Regions from separate parts of the Pantoea sp. SGAir0180 genome, predicted to be linked through region 1. Evidence: predicted binding sites of a transcription regulator. Region 1 holds the regulator's gene; the other holds the start of a gene.

What was found. Region 1 encodes PurR, which represses purine synthesis genes. Its sites were predicted from a motif close to CANGCAAACGTTTGCNTG; they were not measured.
Region 2: the regulator PurR is predicted to act here: its motif matches at 3,158-3,175, upstream of C1N58_RS16220 (nucleoside-specific channel-forming protein Tsx).

What each region holds. Positions count from the first base shown of each region.
Region 1 is NZ_CP028071.1:1,906,461-1,913,105, reverse strand. It holds gene punC (purine nucleoside transporter PunC) at 1-1,153, opposite strand, end outside; gene punR (DNA-binding transcriptional activator PunR) at 1,262-2,167, shown strand; gene purR (HTH-type transcriptional repressor PurR) at 2,164-3,189, opposite strand; gene C1N58_RS08915 (cytochrome bd-I oxidase subunit CydH) at 3,472-3,561, shown strand; gene C1N58_RS08910 (C40 family peptidase) at 3,756-4,574, opposite strand; gene C1N58_RS08905 (Grx4 family monothiol glutaredoxin) at 4,938-5,273, shown strand; gene rnt (ribonuclease T) at 5,312-5,983, opposite strand; gene gloA (lactoylglutathione lyase) at 6,106-6,513, opposite strand; gene C1N58_RS08890 (alkene reductase) at 6,627-6,645, opposite strand, start outside.
Region 2 is NZ_CP028071.1:3,443,445-3,450,089, forward strand. It holds gene C1N58_RS16200 (LysR family transcriptional regulator) at 1-333, opposite strand, end outside; gene C1N58_RS16205 (helix-turn-helix domain-containing protein) at 523-891, opposite strand; gene C1N58_RS16210 (response regulator) at 1,125-1,784, shown strand; gene C1N58_RS16215 (sensor histidine kinase) at 1,781-3,130, shown strand; gene C1N58_RS16220 (nucleoside-specific channel-forming protein Tsx) at 3,405-4,271, shown strand; gene yjdN (VOC family metalloprotein YjdN) at 4,376-4,813, opposite strand; gene C1N58_RS16230 (methyl-accepting chemotaxis protein) at 5,386-6,645, shown strand, end outside.

The DNA of each region.
Region 1 (6,645 bases):
CGCCGGCGCCGCGCTGTAGCTGATAGCCCATCCATGCCAGACCAATCGTCACCATCATAATTAGCGTGGTCGTAAACAGAGCCTGGATCAAGCCTGCGGACACCGCAAGGCTGGCGGCAAAACAGAGTCCGAGCTGAAGCGTGTTCTGGAATGCCGCCGCTTTCCCGGTGGCATTTGGGAAGGGCAGCAGCGCACTGGACACCACAATCGGATAAATCGCGCCATTTGCCAGCGCCATGCCGCAGAACGGCACCAGTAACGCCGTGAGTGACGGGCTTCCCGAAAGCGCGACGGCAAACAGCGCCCCGACACTCAGGCTATAGACGCCGAGCAGCCACGGCAGCAGCGTTGCGCCAGAAAACCGGTTGAGCAGCGCACGGCAGCCAAACCCGCCGATTAAAAAGGCGATGGTTTGGGGAATATAACTGAGCCCGATATCCGCAGGAGACAGACCAATATCAGCCAGGATAAACGGCGAACCCGTCAGCCATGCAAAAAAACTGGCTGAGCAGGCGGAATACATCAGTACGTTACCGCTGTAGGCACGTGCGCGCAGCAGCGTCAGAAACCCAGGCTGCGGAGCAGGGGAACGTTGCTTTTTTTGCGGCGAAGGCAGGCGCAGCGTGACCAGGATGAGCGCCACAGCAATTCCCGTCAGCACCGCAAAAATGGCGCGCCAGTGAAAATGGCCGATCAGCCAGGCGCCCAGTAACGGCGCCAGGGCGGGAGACAGCGCGACGAGCGGCATAATGGTAGCAAAGACTTTATTAGCCTGTGACTGAGGATAGCGATCGACGACCAGCGCCTGCCAGCTGACGGCCGCCGCGCACACGCCGATAGCCTGCACAAAACGCAGTACCAGCATCAGGATCACATTATCTACCCACAACATACCCGCACAGCCCAGAGCAAACAGGGCGAGGCCTGCCAGCAGCACCGGCTTACGCCCCAACCGATCAGATAAGGGGCCCCAGACCAGTTGACCACAGGCAAAACCGGCCAGAAACAGACTCATGCTGGCGCTGATCATCCCGGCTGACGTGCTAAAACTTTGCTGCATAGCGCCGAAGGCGGGCAGGTACATATCGGTTGCCAGAAAGCCCAGCATACTGAGCACGGCAAGATAGGGAATAAAGCCTTTTGAAGCGGACATCGGGTTCTCATCAGTTGCAGAATAAACGCGGGGCAGTGTAAAAGCTGTACTTCACGCTGTGAAACGGTAAAATTTGCCTGTTGCTGTTAAAAATTTTGAAGGCAAATTATGTGGTCTGAATATGCGCTGGAAGTGGTGGATGCGGTCGCACGCGGTGGCAGCTTTAGCGCGGCCGCCCAGGAACTGCACCGTGTGCCTTCTGCCATCAGCTATACCGTTCGCCAGCTGGAAACCTGGCTGGCTGTGCCGCTGTTTGAACGCCAGCACCGGGAGGTGATTCTCACGCCGGCGGGCGAGCATTTCGTGCGGGAAGGGCGCAGCGTTATCAAAAAAATGGATGCCACACGACGTCAGTGTCAACAGCTCGCCAACGGCTGGCGCGGTCAGATTGGTATTGCCGTCGACTGCATCGTCAAACCGCAGCGGACCCGGCAGTTTGTCAGGGATTTTTACCGTCATTTTCCCGACATGGAGTTGCACATCAGCTATGAGGTCTTTAACGGCGTCTGGGATGCGCTGGCAGACGGGCGAGTGGATGTGGCGATAGGTGCGACACAGGCGATTCCGGTGGGGGGGCGTTTCGCCTTTCGCGATATGGGCACCCTGAACTGGCGTTGCGTGGTGGCGCATCAGCATCCTCTGACGCAGGTTGCTACGCTGGATGATGAGGCGTTGCGCTACTGGCCTTCTCTGGTGCTGGAAGATACGTCACGCGCGTTACCGCGTCGTATGACCTGGGCGCTGGATAACCAACGCCGGCTGGTGGTCCCGGACTGGCAAACCGGTCTGGACTGCGTGCGCGCCGGCTTGTGTGTCGCGATGATACCCGGCCATTTAGCGCGGCCCTTACTGGACAGCGGCGAGATGGCAGAGCTGAACTTACCACAGGCGTTTCCGGAAAGTCCCTGCTGCGTCAGCTGGGCGGAAGATCGCGCATCACCGGCGCTGGGGTGGTTACTCCAGTACCTGGGCGATGCGCAAACGCTAAATCAGGAGTGGTTGAGCGAGGATTAACGGCGGTAATCGCGATAAGGACCATAGCCCACCGAGCGTCGCTCAATAAGCGTCGGGTGGACTTCAATCGTCTGCGACTCTTCCCGCTTACTGGTAATGCGATCTAACAACATCTCCAGCGCTTTCTCACCCAACTGGGCTTTAGGTTGATGCACCGTGGTCAGTGCCGGAGTGAAATAGCGCGCATTGCGCACATTGTCGTAACCAATGACGGAGATATCCTGCGGCACGCGCAGGCCCATTTCGTCGGCCGCGCAGATTGCGCCCATCGCCATGATGTCGCCCCCACAGAATACGGCGCTTGGGCGCTGCTTCTGTGACAGAATCTGCTGCATGGCCTGATAGCCAGATTCGGGTTCAAAGTCACCCTGCACAATCCATTCGGCACGTGGCTGAATACCCGCTTCTTCCAGCGCCTTAAGGAAACCGGCATGGCGACCGCCTCCCGTGTTACGCTCCATCTGGCCGGGAATGGCACCAATATCGCGATGACCACGCTCAATCAAATAACGTCCCGCCAGATAACCGCCCTGAAAAGCATTGTCCAGTACGGTATCGGTAAAGTCGGCACGGGATTCGCCCCAGTCCATCACCACCATCGGAATATTGCGGTTCGCTTCCAGCATTTGCAGCAGATCATCCGGATACTCTGAACACATCACCAGAAGCCCGTCAACGCGCTTTTGCGCCATCATCGACAGATAGGCGCGCTGTTTTTGCAGGTCATTATGTGCGTTGCCCAGAATCAGGGTATAGCCTTTATCGAAGCAGTGATTCTCAATGGCTTCGATAATTTCAGCAAAGTAGGGCGCTTCACTGGACGTGGCGAGCAGGCCCAGCGTTTTGGTGTGATTCACCTTCAGGCTACGCGCGACTGCGCTGGGAGAATAATGCAGTTCCCGAATCGCTTCCCACACCGCTTCGCAGGTATTTTCTGCGACAAAGCGCGTTTTATTGATGACGTGTGAGACGGTCGTGGTGGACACGCCCGCACGCTTCGCCACATCTTTAATTGTTGCCATGTAAATCGAACTCCCGGGCCTATCTAAATTATTGATAAGCATATTGTTAAACGTTTGCGTCAGCGGACGGTTATTTCTGCGAAAAACATCGCTTTTCTGTCCGGTATTGAGTCATCAGGGCAGGAAATAACGTCTGAAAAGGGCGCGGACGCAACCGATATTGCGCGCTGTTGCGCAACAAAGGGGGGATTCTAACAAGGCTGTGCGGATAAAACGAGATTTTTACCCACGCGTATGTGAAAATGCTATAACCTTACAAACGTCAGGGTTAAAGGAGAGGGGATGAGTACCGATTTAAAACTGTCATTAATGACGACGGCAGCCGCACTGTTAATGATCATCGCGTTTAGCTTCACCGCTATTCTGCACTAGCCGCATTCGTTTGCAGCGACGCTATACTGGCTGACTGCGCGTCCAGCCTTGCCGGTGATACGTCCTGTCTGTCAGACCGTATCACCGGCAAGTGCGGCATTTTCGCCCGGAACACCCCGCTGCACAATCGGGGCGATATGGGCAATAAAAAAGCCGGGAAGCTGCCTTTCCCGGCTTTTTTGTATGAAGGACGTTTAGCGAACGGTCTTTGGCGTCATAACGCGACGCGCACCAATATAATGGCGCTGCCAGTAATCTTCGCTCAACGCACTGATTTGAATATCTTTACCGGTACGCGGTGACTGAATGAATTTACCGTTGCCCAGGTAAACCCCGACATGATCTGCGGTTCCACGCCCGTTGATGCGGAAGAAAACCAGATCGCCTTTTTCAAGGGATTCGCGGTTGACCGGTGCTGCATCCCGCAGATGGTACATTTCGTTAGCGGTACGGGGGATCTTAAACTTCACGACGTCTTTGTAGGCGTACCATACGAGGCCACTGCAATCAAAACCCGTATGGGGCGATTTGCCTCCCCACTGATAACGCTTGCCAAGTTGCCCCATCAGTTTTGCCATCGCCGTTTCACGCGCTTTCTGGTAACGCTGGCGATGCGCTTTACTCATTTTAATGGTGCCGGTTTCGGTATTGTCTGCCGTTAACGCCTTCGCAGCACGTTGATGACCATACCGTTTTTTGCTGGCGGCATTGGCGGCGACTTTTTTGCTCAGCGTCTTGTGCGAGGCAGTCGTTTTAGCGAGTGTTTTGTGCGTGATGGTGTGAGAGGTCGTTTTGCTGGTTTTCGTGGTCTTACTGACTTTCTGAACAGCGGAGGCGCGACTTTTTTTAGATGAGGCTTTAACCGCGCGTCGTTTGCGCCGATCATCGTCGCGCGCACTTTTTTTCTCTACCTTATGCAAGCTGGCCTTAACCGTCGCATGCGGGGAGGCAGCAGCGATGTTAAAGAAGAGTTGCGCAAAAGCCAGAATAAGAAGCGTAATGATTGAACGCATAGTCCGTTTACTGGTTAAGCTGTCAGATCAAACAGGTCTCTGACAAAGTTAAGAAAAATCTGATCACCGATCAGCGCCGAAGTCATTCTAGTCCAGTTTTTTTTAAAAGAGTAAGTCCTTTTTTATTAATTGCTGGCCTGGATAAAAATCAGGCATAAATCAGGAATTTCAGTCTCTTATAACAGCAAATTCATTGCAAATTATGAATACATTCATAGTCTTTGTCACAGTTTCCTGCGGATGCCTGACCAGCTTACTTAGCAAACATGGCGATTTAACGTCAGACGAGCCAAAATCTCGTTTTCAGTCCTGGCGTGAAGTCGCTACAATAAAGAAACACGAAGTGACGAATTAAGGAAGGCAATAATGAGTACTGTAGAAAAAATTCAGCGCCAGATCGCAGAAAACCCGATCCTGCTGTACATGAAAGGTTCGCCGAAACTGCCAAGCTGCGGTTTCTCTGCGCAGGCGGTCCAGGCGTTGTCTGCCTGTGGTGAGCGCTTTGCTTACGTGGATATTCTGCAGAACCCGGATATTCGCGCAGAGCTGCCAAAATACGCCAACTGGCCCACGTTCCCGCAGTTATGGGTTGATGGCGAACTGGTCGGCGGCTGCGACATTATTGTTGAAATGTTCCAGCGCGGCGAGTTGCAGCCGTTAATCAAAGAAACCGCTGAGAAGTTTAAAGAAGCGGAATAACTGAAAAAGGCCGACCTCGTCGGCCTTTTTTACGCGCGTTACTCGGTTGTTTCTCCACCCGTCGCCGACGCTTCCGTAACAGCTAACGGCCAGCCTCCCAGCCGTTTCCAGCGGTTAACCAGCTCACAAAATAAGGTCGCCGTTTGCTGTGTATCATAGAGTGCGGAGTGCGCCTGACTGCTGTCGAACGCCATGCCTGCGGCTTTGCAGGCTTTTGCCAGCACGGTCTGGCCCAGCACCAGTCCGCTCAGCGCGGCCGTGTCGAAGGTCGCAAAGGGATGAAAGGGATTGCGTTTCAGGCCCGCACGTTCCGCCGCCGCATTCATAAAGTTCAGATCAAACGTGGCGTTGTGAGCGACCATGATGGCGCGGTTGCATCCGGTCTCTTTGATGCCTTTTCGCACCATTTTAAAAATGGCATGCAGGGCCTCATATTCGGTGACTGCGCCGCGCAAGGGATTCGTGGGATCGATGCCCGTAAACGCCAGCGCTTCAGGGTGCAGGAGCGAACCGACAAAAGGTTCCACATGAAAATGCAGCGTCTCGTCGTGATGAAGCCAACCCTCATCATCCATTTTCAGGGTGATGGCAGCGATTTCCAGCAGCGCATCGGTTTGCGCATTAAAGCCCGCCGTTTCAACATCGATCACGACAGGATAAAAACCACGAAAGCGTTGATTGAGTGCGTTGGGGGAAGACGATTCAGACATCAGGATCTCATTGCAGAAAAAGGGCAGCGCGTAGTATGCCAAAAAAGCGCACTCTCTGCAGCAGATGTGGGCGAGGGAAGTAAGAATCAGCCTGCAGGGGGCAGGCTGATGGGCGGCAACGGTTAGTTACCGAGGCCGTGACCGGCATGTTTGTTTTCGATTAGCTCGATCTTATAACCGTCAGGATCTTCAACGAAGGCGATGATGGTGGAACCGCCTTTCACCGGGCCCGCTTCACGGGTCACGTTGCCGCCGTCGTTACGGATACGTTCACAGGTCGCCGCGACATCATCAACGCCCAGCGCAATGTGGCCATAAGCATTCCCCAGGTCGTAGCTGTCTACGCCCCAGTTATAGGTCAGTTCAATCACCGCGCCTTCGCTCTCTTCGGTGTAGCCGACGAACGCAAGCGTATATTTATATTCAGCATTTTCGCTTTGACGCAGCAGACGCATGCCCAGCACACGGGTGTAAAAATCGATTGAGCGTTGTAAATCGCCAACGCGCAGCATGGTATGAAGTAAACGCATAGTTTCCTCTTTAAAAAAACGTCATCCCCGGATGACATAAATACGCAGTATAGCGACGATCATCGCCAAACAATAACCGCAGCCGTGACACCTTCTCACGGCTGCCTGCTGTTTTACAGCGCAGGATAATCA
Region 2 (6,645 bases), 1.5 Mb from region 1:
AACGATGCACTGACAGCCGAAGGTAACGGGAGCCTGCAGGCGCACATGTCCAACGGGATGTTGATGCGTCTCCTGAACAAACGCCTCTGCCCGCTGCATTTCATCCAGCATGCGCACGCAGTAGGGATAGTAAGCCTGGCCTAATTCGGTCAGGGTCATCCTGCGGGTGGTGCGCTGCAGTAAACGGATCCCCAACCGTTGTTCCAGTCCGGCGATCTCCCGACTGATGTGGGATTTTGACACGCCGAGTACGCGCGCGGCTTCTGTGAAGCTTTTTAGTTCAACCACGCGTGCAAACACCATCATGGCGATGAGGTTATCGCTGTTATTCATGGGCTTCCTGCGGACATCGCGGCACGCTGCCGCCGGGTGCAACATGGCAGGCGCGCCATGTATCAGGCGTTAAGCATAAAGGAACGTCAGGAAAGCTGACAACATCACGGCGGAAAGGAGGCAGAACATCGCACGGGCGATGTATGGACATTGCCACAAGCGATCAGGATGGCAATGTCCATACAGAGACTAACTGGCCATGGCGAGAGGAAACAACAAGCGATCCGGTTCAACACGGCGCTGGCGTCGTAACTGGCCGGGCGTCATCATAAAATAGTTTTTAAAGGTGCGCGTGTAGGCCTGTTGCGTATCAAAGCCGTAGTTCATCGCCACCTGCAGGATCGCTTCATTGCTGTTGAGCAGCGTCAGGGCCGATTCGGTCAGGCGGCGCTGGCGGATGTACTCGGCAAGTGAGAAACCGGTGTGCTGGCGAAACAAACGCTGTAAGTGCCAACGGGAATAGCCCGCCCGGCGGGCGACTTCGTCCAGATGCAGATCGTGTCCTAAATTGCTTTCTATCCATTCCAGCAAACTACGAATAAACTCGCGCTGATTCATGGTGTTCTCCTGGTTAAAGCAGATGTGCAGGAACACACTTTAGCGCGCTAAATTTATCCCTTAATTAGCGGAAAATTAGCGCAGAATTAGCAAAGCGCTCCATGCCTGCACCGACGCCAGGTTTTGTCGCCTTCCCGGCCGGAGCGGTAAGAGTGCTGAGGCTGGTAACAGCAATAATTCTGCGCTAATAATCCAGCGCTACACTGGGGTCATTTTTCTGGGGGACGTCATCCATGCGCGTGTTGCTGGTTGAAGATGATGAAATGATCGGTGCCAATTTACAGCAGGCGCTGGAAGCCGCGGGCTGGTCTGTCGACTGGGTACGCGATGGCGTGTATGCGCACAATGCCTGGAGCGAAGGCGGTTACAGTTGCGTGCTGCTTGACCTCGGTCTGCCTCGCGACGACGGGTTGCAGGTGCTCAGACGCGCACGTGGGCGCGGTGATGCCACACCGGTATTAATTCTGACCGCACGCGACACAGTCGCTCAGCGGGTACAGGGCCTGGATTACGGGGCAGATGACTATTTGCTCAAACCCTTTGATCTGCAGGAAGTCATGGCCCGTATGCGCGCGATCACCCGACGCCACCATGGTTCTGCCGATTCGGTGCTGGGCAGCGGCGATGTTCAACTGGATATGTTGACCCGCGAAGTCCTGTACAAAGGGCAGCGTGAACAGCTCACCGCCCGGGAATATGCCCTGCTTTATGCTCTGCTCGAGCGGCCCGGTGCCATTCTGTCACGTGAACAGCTGGAAAACCGTATCTACGGCTGGGGCGAAGAAGTCAGCAGCAATGCCGTGGACGTTCTTATCCACGGGATGCGGCGCAAGCTGGATAATGATGTGATTCGCAACGTGCGTGGGCTGGGCTGGCGAGTACCGGCAATATGAAAATCTTTATGCGTTCATTACGAAATAAATTACTCAGTACCCTGCTGTTGATTCATTTACTGATGATTGGCGGTGTCGCCTGGTATTTTTTTAACTGCTACGGCGAAATGGTTGGCGTCATTAAGGACGAACAGCTCGCCAAGCTGGCCGATGCGTGGTCCGTTAACCGTGAAATCCCCCCGTTGATGCCGGTGATTGCGCCTGCGCATAAGATCAAAAGTGCCTTTGTCATTCAACTGTGGGATGCGCAGGGCCGGTTACGATCCAGCTCATGGCCAGAGCTGCATGCGCCCTTACAGCCGGAAAATGGCTACAAAGACGTGCAGATAGGTGACTGCCGCGACTGTGAATGGCGCATTTACACCCGTTCCGGTCAGCCAGGCAGTGAGATTAAAACCATTCAGGTCATGCTGAACCTGAGCTACATGAAAGAGATGATGGTGCGACGGGCGCTGTCGGCGATTATTCCGCTGATTTTGATGATGCCGCTGTCGCTGCTGGTCATCTGGCTGGTCGTGCGCAAGATCACCCGGGATTTGCGCGTTGCCTCGCGAGAAATCGCCGCCCAGGATGCGCACCATCCCCACAGCGTATCGCCGGAACGGCTGCCCGACGAAATTCAGCCCCTGGTTGAGGCCTACAACTCCTTACTGGATAAACTGCGTGCCGCCTGGTCTTCACAACGTCAGTTTATGGAAGATGCCGCTCATGAACTGCGGACGCCAGTCACCGCCGTCACGCTGCAACTGGAAAATCTGCGTCAGCACATTCAACCCGGCGAGGCCAGCCGTCAGTTCGCTCAACTGGAATCAGGTGTGACCCGCACGCGCCATCTGGTCACTCAACTGCTGAATATGTCGCGCTGGGAAGATCAGTCAGTCATCGCGCACCTCGAAAATATCGATCTGGAAGATGTGCTGAAAGAGAGTATTGAACAGCTCATGGTTGTGGCGGATAAACGCGGTATCGACATTGGCTTTAGCGGCACCACGCACTATCGACTGCAGGCCGGGCGTTCCGAACTTCGCAGCCTGTTTGATAATCTGATTGGCAACGCGATGTTACATACGCCTGAAGGCAGCATGGTCGATGTGCTGCTGCATCGTGTGGCGGGACAAACCGTTGTCGACATCGTTGATAACGGTCCGGGTGTACCGGAATCCTTTCTTGAACGCGCATTCGATCGCTTTGCCCGTTCACCCGACGTTAAAGCGCAGGGCAGCGGTTTAGGTCTGTCTATCGTGCGCAGCGTCGCCCAGAAACACCATATCGACGTTGCCCTTGCCAACTGTCGGGACGCACAAGGCCTGCGCTGCGGTTTTCAGGTGCGCGTCACCTTTCCCTGATTCCTGCCGATCGATTCGGAACCCGACAACGTAAACGGTTGCCTGGTTCCGTTCGCCACAACCCTATATTGTGACAATCATCACAATTATGATGAATTGTTATGCAACACATTTTGACAAATGTGATCAAAAGCTATTTTCTATCTCTCTGTTACAGGCACGCTACGCTAACTAAAACAGGCGGCCTGAGTACATTACTGCCCAACCTTTGGGATTGATTTCCAAACAGCACGCAAACGATTGTCTTGCGTATGAAAACCAGTGGTCAAATATAATGAAATTTAAAACGTTAGTTGCAGGTGCCCTGCTGGCAGGCTCCCTGAACGGTGCAGTGCAGGCTGCAGAAAACGATCCCCAGTACCTTTCCGACTGGTGGCATCAGAGCGTCAACGTGGTGGGCAGTTACCACACCCGCTTCGGGCCCCAGTTCAATAACGATGTCTATCTGGAATACGAAGCGTTCGCCAAAAAAGACTGGTTTGATTTTTACGGCTACGTTGACCTGCCAAACTTCTTTGGCGTAGGTAACAACAACGCCAACGGTATTTTCGACCACGGTTCACCGCTGTTCATGGAAATCGAACCGCGTTTCTCTATTGATAAACTGACCGGCACCAGCCTGGCTTTCGGTCCGTTTAAAGAGTGGTATTTTGCCAACAACTATATCTACGATATGGGCCGTAACAGCGCAAACCGCCAGAACACCTGGTACATGGGCCTGGGCACCGACATCGATACGCACAGCGATATCGGTCTGTCACTGAACGTCTATGCCAAGTACCAGTGGGAAAACTACGGTGCTGCGAACGAAGACAGCTGGGACGGCTATCGCTTTAAGGTGAAGTATTTCGTGCCAATCACCACACTGTGGGGTGGTAACCTGGGCTATGTAGGCTTTACCAACTTCGACTGGGGCTCAGACTTGCGTGATAAGACCGGGCCGATCCGTACCAGTAATTCCATCGCCTCCAGTCATATCCTGTCACTGGGCTACGAGCACTGGCACTTCTCTGCTGTGGCGCGTTACTTCCATAACGGCGGTCAGTGGGGAAACGGTCAGGAGTTAGGTTTTGGCAACAGCGCGTCTGAAATTAAATCAACGGGCTGGGGTTACTATCTGGTGGCTGGCTATAACTTCTGATCAGTTTGTTGCAAGACAGGCACGGTAATTGACGGCGGCCTTCCCCCTGGGAAGGCCGCTGTTGTATGCGCCATCCAACGCCGTTGAACGGCATCACCGACAAATTACTCGTCTGATTTAACAACGTTAATGCGCCACGGAATATTGAATTTATCAATAAACATGGCGAAGCCATCAGACCAGAAAGTTTTTTGCCACGGTGTGGTGACTTTCCCGCCTGCCGACAGCTTTTCAAACCAGGCTTTACCCTGTTCTGCATCCGTGGTCGCCAGACTGACGGCATAGCCTGCGTGCTCTGACGCCGGTGGCTGGTCAGGATTGCCGTCACTCATCATCAGTTCGCCCTGCCCGATACGCAGATGCGCATGCATAATTTTTTCAGGTGGCAACGGGGGTGCAGACTGGTCGCCAATCTGTTCACCCTGCTCCGGCATATCACCAAACGTCATTTTTTGCAGCAGCTGTCCACCTGTTGCCTGCAAATAGAATTCCATCGCCTCTTCACAGCGACCATAGAGAAACAAATAAGGACATACTTGCATTATTACCTCGATACAGGTGAGTAGAAACTTCCTTATAAAGAAGTAATAAGTGTAGACGACAGCGCAGATAAGAGGATTCATAACGGCGCAAAGAATCTCCTTTCAGAGGATTTACCCAATCGCCTGAGACGTCGCCCCCGTTTTTTTTCAATTAAATCAATGACTAGTACGCTAATAATGTTTTACGTGTTAATAACCATATTATCTCACAGGCAATAGTCACTTTTATTTACTACTGCAAGGATTATAATTAACCATTAAATTACAATGCCTTAAAATAAATAATAAATGAACTGTTCAGACAAATGCTGACAACCGTATTTTCCTGCTTTGCACTTCCTCGTTGACTCAACCTATTACTGGACCTGAAAACCATACCGCCGGCGTTAAAGCATGAAATAACCGAAGCGGCAAGCGAAACGTCAACCTGATAATAGTGAATCAGTTGGTTCATTATTTCGCTTATGTTTTATGCACTTAATTCTGTGCTTATTTCGGTGCGTTCCAGCTAAATATTTAGCCCCAGGATGCCGATATATCTGTCCATAATCCCCCCTGTTCAGGACTGTGTTATGTCGTTAAAAAAATCATCACTGTTGGTGTTGTCTTTTCTGTTAATTCTTTTTCTTATCAGTATTTCCGTCAGCATCTGGTTACTGGCCCGCAGCAACGCGTCACTTAATGCCGTGAATAAAGAAATTCGTGTGGTGCTGTCGGTGATTGACCCCATCAACCACAGTCGTACCTTACGCGTCCGTCTGATGGAGTACATGAAAGAGACGGAGAATGGTGGCCCGCAGGGCGCCGCTTCACTGGACAGCGTAAAAAGCGTTGCCGCTAAAGCCGATGCCGCTTTCCAGGCTTATCTGAACGCGCCACGTATTCCGGGAGAAGAAGCGGAAGCAGAACGCTATCGTCAGGCTTACCTGGCCTACCGCGATCAGGGCATTCAGCCTTTAATCGCAGCGGCCGAGGCCGGGGACCAGCAGCGCTTTAAAAACCAGATCGCAAACGTCGTGCGCCTGGATCGCCAGTATGAAATTGTCCTGGACAAGGTGCTGGCACAACATGAAGCCTTTGCGAAGAAGCTCAATACGGATGCCCAGAGCAACTTTTCCTCTGGGATCCTGTTGTTAGTCGTATTTGGTGTGCTGTTTCTTGCCATTATCGTGGCCATACTGGTCTTTGTCAGACGCTATATTTTATCGCCGCTTGATCACGCCAAAGCCCACTGCAGCCAGATTGCCGCAGGAATTCTGGACAAACCGGTGCCGGTCAACACCGGTTCAAAGAGCGAGATTCAGCAGTTAATGACCTCTATGGAAAGCATGCGTACCGCGCTGACCGGCATTATTACCCGCGTCCGCCAGGCAACCCAGGCGGTCTCTTTCGCCTCGCAGGAAATTGCCAGCGGCAACGTTGACCTGGCCTCGCGCACGGAACAGCAGGCCGCAGCCCTGACCGAAACGGCCGCCAGTATGGAGCAGCTGGGCGCGACCGTGAAACAGAATACAGACAATGTCTTTGAAGCCTGCCGTCTGGCCAGCGAAGCCGTGAAGAATGCGGAGAGCGGCGAACACGTGTCCCAGCAGGTCATCGTTTCCATGTCAAAAATTAACGAGAGTTCGAAAAAAATCGAAGACATCACCAACGTCATTAACGGCATAGCGTTCCAGACCAATATTCTGGCGTTGAACGCGGCCGTTGAAGCCGCGCGAGCCGGTGAGCAAGGTCGCGGATTTGCCGTGGTAGCGGGCGAAGTACGCAATCTCGCCCAGCGCAGTGCGGTGGCGGCAAAAGAAATTGAAGGACTGATTGCAGAATCGGTGGCG